One region of the Xanthobacter variabilis genome, then DNA from elsewhere that is predicted to be linked to it. Evidence: riboswitches for the same ligand, from Rfam matches in the RefSeq annotation. Region 1 holds a riboswitch; the other holds the start of a gene.
The links. Region 1 has a riboswitch for glycine ahead of gcvT (glycine cleavage system aminomethyltransferase GcvT). Riboswitches for the same ligand answer to the same signal wherever they lie in the genome.
Positions count from the first base shown of each region.

Region 2: another riboswitch for glycine. It lies ahead of gcvT (glycine cleavage system aminomethyltransferase GcvT); the one in region 1 lies ahead of gcvT (glycine cleavage system aminomethyltransferase GcvT).

Region 1 covers NZ_CM195533.1:112,650-116,045, reverse strand. The annotation lists gene gcvH (glycine cleavage system protein GcvH) at 1-223, opposite strand, end outside; gene gcvT (glycine cleavage system aminomethyltransferase GcvT) at 227-1,390, opposite strand; glycine riboswitch at 1,459-1,558, opposite strand; glycine riboswitch at 1,562-1,666, opposite strand; gene V5F26_RS00505 (hypothetical protein) at 1,818-2,699, opposite strand; gene V5F26_RS00500 (M16 family metallopeptidase) at 2,869-3,396, opposite strand, start outside.
Region 2 covers NZ_CM195533.1:2,194,279-2,197,674, forward strand. The annotation lists gene gcvP (aminomethyl-transferring glycine dehydrogenase) at 1-333, opposite strand, end outside; gene gcvH (glycine cleavage system protein GcvH) at 345-713, opposite strand; gene gcvT (glycine cleavage system aminomethyltransferase GcvT) at 719-1,834, opposite strand; glycine riboswitch at 1,988-2,075, opposite strand; gene V5F26_RS09520 (NAD-dependent malic enzyme) at 2,423-3,396, opposite strand, start outside.

The sequences.
Region 1 (3,396 bases):
CGATCACCTCGCCGGAGACGGGGGCATAGACCTCGCTGGCGGCCTTCACGCTCTCCACCACGGCCACTTCCTTGCCTTGCTCCACCACCTTGCCGAGCTCGGGCAGCTCCACGAACACGATGTCGCCGAGCTGGCCCTGGGCATAAGAGGTGATGCCGACCACGGCCACGTCGCCGTCGACGTGCACATATTCGTGGTCCTTGCTGTAGCGCACGATGGTCATGCTTCAGGCCTCTTTCGACGATTTGCGCGCATAGCGCGTCGGCACGAAGGGAAGGGGGGTGACGGTGGCGGCCAGCGGCTTGCCGCGCACCAGAAGCTCGAGCTTCGTGCCCGGCGCGGCGAGCGCCGGTGGCACATAACCCATGGCGATGGGCGCCCCCAGCGTCGGCGCGAAGCCGCCGGAGGTCACCACGCCCACCTGGACGCCCTCATGGAGGATTTCGGCCCCCTCGCGGGCCGGGGCGCGCCCGTCCAGCCTTAGCCCCACGCGCAGGCGCGCGGGGCCTTCCGCAAGCTCGCGCTGGATGCGCGCGGCGCCGGGAAAGCCGCCCTCGGCGCGCCGCCGCTTCTGGATGGACCAGGAAAGGCCCCCTTCCACCGGCGAGGTGGTGGGGTCGATCTCGTGGCCGTAAAGGCTGAGCCCGGCTTCCAGGCGCAGGCTGTCGCGCGCGCCGAGGCCGATGGTTTTCACTTCCGGCTCGGCCGTCAGCGCGCTCCACACCTTCTCGGCATCGGCGGCCCGAAGCGAGATCTCGAAGCCGTCCTCGCCCGTATAGCCAGAGCGGGAGACGTGGACGGGAATGCCGTCGAAGCTGGCGGGGCCGGCGGCCATGAAGTCGAGCGCCAGGGCCTCCGGGCAATGGCGCGCCATGGCGGCCGCTGCCTCGGGGCCCTGAAGGGCAATCAAGGCGCGGTCGAGCAGGGGGGCCAGGCGCACATTGGCCGGCAGATGGGCGGAGATGTGCTCGAAATCGGCGGCCTTGCAGGCGGCGTTCACCACCAGCAGCAGGCGGCCATCCTCCTTCGGGTCAGCCGGGCGGGTGACCATCAGGTCATCGAGGATACCGCCGCTCGCGTCGAGGAGCTGGGAATAGCGCTGGCGGCCGGGCGCCAGGTTCAAGATGTCCGCCGGCACCAAGGCTTCGAGGGCCCGGGCGCAGGTTGCGTGGTCCGGCCCTTCCAGGATCGCCTGTCCCATGTGGGAGACGTCGAACAGGCCCGCATGAGCGCGGGTCCAGGCGTGCTCGGCCAGGATGCCATCTGGATATTGGACCGGCATCTCATAGCCGGCGAACGGCACGATGCGCGCCCCGAGCGCCACATGGGCGGCGAACAAAGGGGTGGTGTGCAACAGGGTCTTGAGGAGAGGGTCGACGGCGTGCGTCATCGCAGCTCCGGGGGATAGCGCCAGGTTGGGGGACCGGGTTCGGAAACCTTGAGTCCTTCGGGCGCCCCCTCTGTCTGCGGAACCTGAGAGATTTCACCGCGCCGTTTGGACTGGCGCGGCTTACTCCTTCGGTGAGCCGCCGGCGCGTGCCGCGGCTGCTTTCCAGAGCGTCGTCCCCCTGCGGTCCTTTGGCCTGAGCGGTTCCGGGGCGGTTGCGCCTTCGGCGCCGGTTCTGCCCGCTGGTGGCGCGCAGCCGGTCTCTCCCGCAGGGATCATCCGAGACGATGCCAGAAGCGGCGGAAACCAAGGCTCCGATTCCGCTTCATAGACAACGTCAATCGCACAATAAGAAAAACCGTGGCGGCGTCAACCGGGGGCGGACGCCGACCTTGGTCGCAGCGATGCGGAGGGCTTTCGCCCCGCGTCATCAGTTCGGCGGGGGCTCGAAGCCACCCGAGGAGGGCGGCGGGGCAAAGCCGCCGCTGCTGGAGCCGCTGCTGCTTCCGCTATGGCTCGACCCGCTGCTGGAGGGGCCGGAGGGCGGCGGCCCGAACACGTCGCTGCTGGGCGCGCCCGGATCCTGCTTGGGCGCGGCCGCGGCCGGAGCGGCCGGCGCGGCCGTCTCGGCGGCGGGCTTCGGCTTGGGCTTGCGCGGCCTGGAGGAGGCCGCGGGCTTCGGCTTTTCGCCCTGCGGATCGTAGCCCACATAGACCACGTAGCGCTCGACCTCGTCGGGCTTGGGCAGCGGGAAGCTGAGCTGGTCCTCGATCACGGTGAAGGCGGACTGCTGCTGGCCGGCGGGAATTTCAACCGGCACCGTGAAGAACTTGGTGGTGACGGTCTTGGGGTTGGGGCCTTCCTCCACCACGGCGACGCGGATCGGCACGCGCACGGTGCCCGGCGTGCCCTTCTCGCCCAGCAGCACGCGGCCTTCGATGCCGACCTTCACGGTCATGGTCTGCCCGGCGATGGCGCATTCGCGGGCCAGCTGGCCCACATTGCCCTGGTAGCGCAGCGCGCCACCTTCCGTGACCTGCCAGGTGCCGGCCCCGGTGCGCACGGTCACGCTCGGGCAGGCATAGGTGACGGCATTGGCGCCGGTGCCCACGGTGAGGGCCGGCGTGGCGGCGCTGTTCACGCCCGCCGCATTACCCGTGGCGACGCCCGTATCCTGGGCGCCGAAGCTGCCGTCGAGGTTCTCGCCCGAGGCGCATCCGGCCAGGGCCAGCGCCAGGGCCAAGCCGACGAGGCCGCGTGCGGAGGTTCCTGCCGGCGCAGGGGCCGTGTCGCTTGCCAGTTGGCGTCCCATGTCGCTCATCTCCATAGGCTTATCCATATGGCGTGGTTATACCAAACGGTACGATGAACGCACCGTGCGAAGGCCCCCCATTTACGGTTTGGTGACCAAAAGCCGGAAACATGGTGAACGGGCGCCGCGCGCCCGTTGCCTTCCGGTGCATCAAGCCGGTGCATCAAGATCAGCCGCCGGACAGGCCCACCGGCTTGCCCACCACCACCACCAGCGCCTTGCGCGCGGTGGCGAGGCGCGCGGCCACGCGCTTGATGTCGTCCAGCGTCACCGCTTCCACCAGCGTGTTGCGGCGATCGATGTAATCGATGCCGAGCTCGTCGAGCTGGATCTGCAGCAGCTGCCCCGCCACCTTGGACGAGGTGTCGAACCGCAGCGCATAGCTGCCGGTGAGATAGCTCTTCGCCTCCTTCAGCTCCTCCGGCGTGGGGCCGTCATCGAGGATGCGCTGGAACTCGGAGGTGATGAGCGAGATGGATTCCGCCGCCCGCTCGTTCTTGGTGGCGGTGCCGGCGAACCACAGCCCCACATGGGCGAGGGCCACCTGATAGGAATAGACCGAGTAAGCGAGCCCGCGCGCCTCTCGCACCTCCTTGAACAGGCGGGAGGAAAAGGCGCTGCCGCCCAGGATGTGGTTGAGCACGTAGGCGGCCATGAAGTCGGGATCACGCCGCTCCAGGCCCACCGTGCCCATCAC
Region 2 (3,396 bases), 2.1 Mb from region 1:
CGCCTGATAGGGGGTGTAGGCGGTGTACCAGGCGGGGTTCTCGAACATGTTGCGCTGGATGACCTGCGGCACCTTCACGCCGTGGTAGCCCGCGCCGATGAAGCTCTTCATCACGGTGTTGCGGGCCATGAGGCCGGACAGCTCGTCCAGGGCCTCAGCCTCGTCAATGGCGGCGGGCAGGTCGAGAAGGCGCCGCAGCCGGATGGATTCGGGCACGGCCTGGTCGATGAGATCCTCGACGGATGCGGCACCAATCGTGGCCAGCATGGCGGCGATGTCGGTGTCGCCGGGGCCGACATGCCGGTCGACGAACGCGAAGGGGGCGGAGGTCATTGCGGGTCCTGTCAGCCGATAAGGGCGTTGTAGGCGGCTTCGTTCATGAGGCTTTCGAGCTGGCTTGCGTCGGACAGGCGCATTTTCCAGAGCCAGCCGTCGCCGGTCGCGGCGGCATTGACCCGCGCCGGATCGGAGGTGAGGGCTTCATTGACCTCGATGACCTCGCCAGCGGTGGGCGCATAGACCTCCGAGGCGGCCTTGACGGATTCCACCACCACCACCACGTCGCCCTTCGACACGGCGCGCCCCGGTTCGGGCAATTCCACGAAGACGAGGTCGCCGAGCTGGCCTTGTGCATGATCGGTGATGCCGACCGTGGCAATGTCGCCTTCGACCCGCAGCCACTCGTGATCTTCGGTGTAATAGACGGACGACATGAGACTTATCCCTTGCGATAGCGGTGCTGGGTGAAGGGCAGGGGGTGGATCGCCATGGGGATCAACTTGCCCTGCAGGTCTGCGTGGAGGCGGGTTCCGGGCGTGGACAAAGCGAGCGGCACGTAGCCCATGGCGACCGGATGATCGACGGAGGGCCCAAAGCCGCCGGACGTGACGCGGCCAACGGCATTGCCCTCGGAATCGCGAAGCACGGTTCCCGCCCGCACCGGCCGGCGGCCCTCGGCCCTGAGGCCGACGCGCTTCTCGTTGGCGCCCCGCGCCAGCAGGTCACGCAAGGCGGGCGCGCCGACGAAAGCGCCGTCCGCCCGCACGCTTTTGGGGATCGCCCACATCAAGGCGGCGTCGACCGGATTGGTGAGGGGCGTGATGTCGTTGCCGTGCAGGCAGAGGCCGGCTTCGAGGCGCAGGCTGTCGCGGGCGGCAAGGCCGACCCAGCTCACGCGCTCATCGGCCAGAAGCCGGGACAGGAGCGCGCGGGCATCCTTCTCCGGCAAAGCGATCTCGAACCCATCCTCGCCGGTGTAGCCCGAGCGGGTGAGGAACCATTCGGGGTGGGGCTCCACGGCCTGCATGAAGGACAGGGCGCCGGCATCGACGCCGGCCGCGCCGAGCACGGCTTCGGCGTCCGGTCCTTGCAGGGCGAGAAACACGCGATCGAGCGGCGCGATGGTGACATCGAGCGGCGCGGCGAGGGCGCGCAGATGGGCTTCGTCGGCAACCGCATTGCCGGCATTGGCGACCAGCATGAAGCGCGCTTCATCCAGCCGGGTGACGATGACGTCGTCGAGAATTCCGGCTTCGTGATTGAGTAGAAAGGAATATTTCGAGTGTCGTGGGGCCAGGGCTGCCGCCTGGAGGGGACAGGCGCGATCGAGCAGCGCGCCGGCATCGGCGCCGGACAGCTCGAACAGCTTCATGTGCGAGATGTCGAACAGACCCGCATGCGCGCGGGTGTGCTGATGCTCCTTCATGACGCCGGCCGGATAGGTCAGCGGCATGAGCCAGCCTGCAAAAGCGCCGAAACGTGCCTCAGCTTGCCGATGCAGATCTTCCAGGGGGAGGTGTTTTACCGGAAGGTGACTTGCTTCATCGCCCGCCATGACTTCTCCAGAACAGCACGAACCCGACCGCTACGCGCGATCATTGCGTGCCCCTCTGTCTGAAGCCTGAGAGACTCGTGCGAACCAGCGAGATGCGGGCTGCACTTACACCTTCGGCGCGGGGCCGTCAGACCCCGACTTTCCAGAGTGTCCTTACTGTTTCCGGTTCTTTTGCCTGAGAGATTTCGGGCGATTTCCCCTTCGGCGGCAGCGTTATGCTGCACTCTCCCGGAAACAGCTTAAGGCTTGTTGAGCCTTTCGACGCTGGCATCAGATATAGCGGCCGGAAGTTTGTCAACCCCACTTCCGTTTCACTCCACAAAAGCGGTTGAGCGACTGTTTTTTAGGCATAATACAACCACGGGAAGATGGCGGCGCCGTTGTGTACCAGAACAACGTGGCGGTCTGTGACCTGCTGTTCCAGGCGCTGGTGGAGGCGCGATCGCTTCATTCCCGCTTCTCGCCCGCGCGGTCGCACAGTGGCGACCGCGCGGATCTCGTCCTTGCCATGGCGCTCGGTCTCACTGCCCCCGGATGATCCCGGGGGCGCCAGCCGCCGCGGGCCGCCCTAAGCGGGCGATCCGCTCGCTAAACCGCTTCGACGGGGCAATAGACCGGCCACCACTGCCCCGAGCGCACCTTCTCGACGACGTCGTCCGGCTTCTCGTGCGAGAGGCCCTGGGCGATGGCAGTGCGCGCCACTTCGATGGCGACCACGCTGGAGGTGGTGCGCAGCTCCGCGTTCGATGGCAGGAGAGAGGCGCCGGGAGAGGCCTCGGGCGCCTGGCCGGCTACGGCCTGCGCGGCGGCGAAGATCATCTCGTCGGACACCATCGCGGCACGGGAGGCGATGACGCCGAAGCCGAGGCCGGGATACAGCGCGGCATTATTGGCCTGGCCGATCCTGTAGGTCACCCCATCAAGCACCACGTCGTCGAACGGGGCACCGGTGGCGACGAAGGCCTTGCCCTTGGTCCAGGTCAGGATCTGCGTCGGCGTGGCTTCGTGCAGCAGCGTGGGGTTGGAGAGCGGGAAGATGATCGGGTGTTCCACGTGGGCGGCCATCGTGCCCACGATCTCCTGGGTGAACTGATGGGGCGTGGTGGAGGTGCCGATGAGGATGGTGGGCTTCACCGCCGCCACCACCGTCGCAAGGTCGATGATGCCGCCCTTCGCCGCCGCGGCAGCCCGCAGCGCGGACATTTCGGGCCAGCGCGTTTCGGCCGCCGGGATCGCCTCGCAGCGGGTGCGGGCGAGGCCTGCCACTTCCGCGTCGGGGCGCGCATAGGGCCGCTGGAAGTCGAGCAGTCCATCGGACATGTCGGCCGTGAGGAGGCCGGGCAAGTCGACCAGCCACACGCGGCGCGTGGCCTCTTCCTTGGAGAGGCCATGGCGGACCATCAGGTCGCGGATCTGGTCGGCGATGCCGACGCCCGCCGTGCCGGCGCCAAAGACCACCACGCGCTGCTCGCTCCAAGGGGTGCCGGTGCGCGCGACGGCGTTGAGCAGGCCGGCAATGACGATGGAGCCCGTGCCTTGCATGTCGTCGTTGAAGGTGGCGA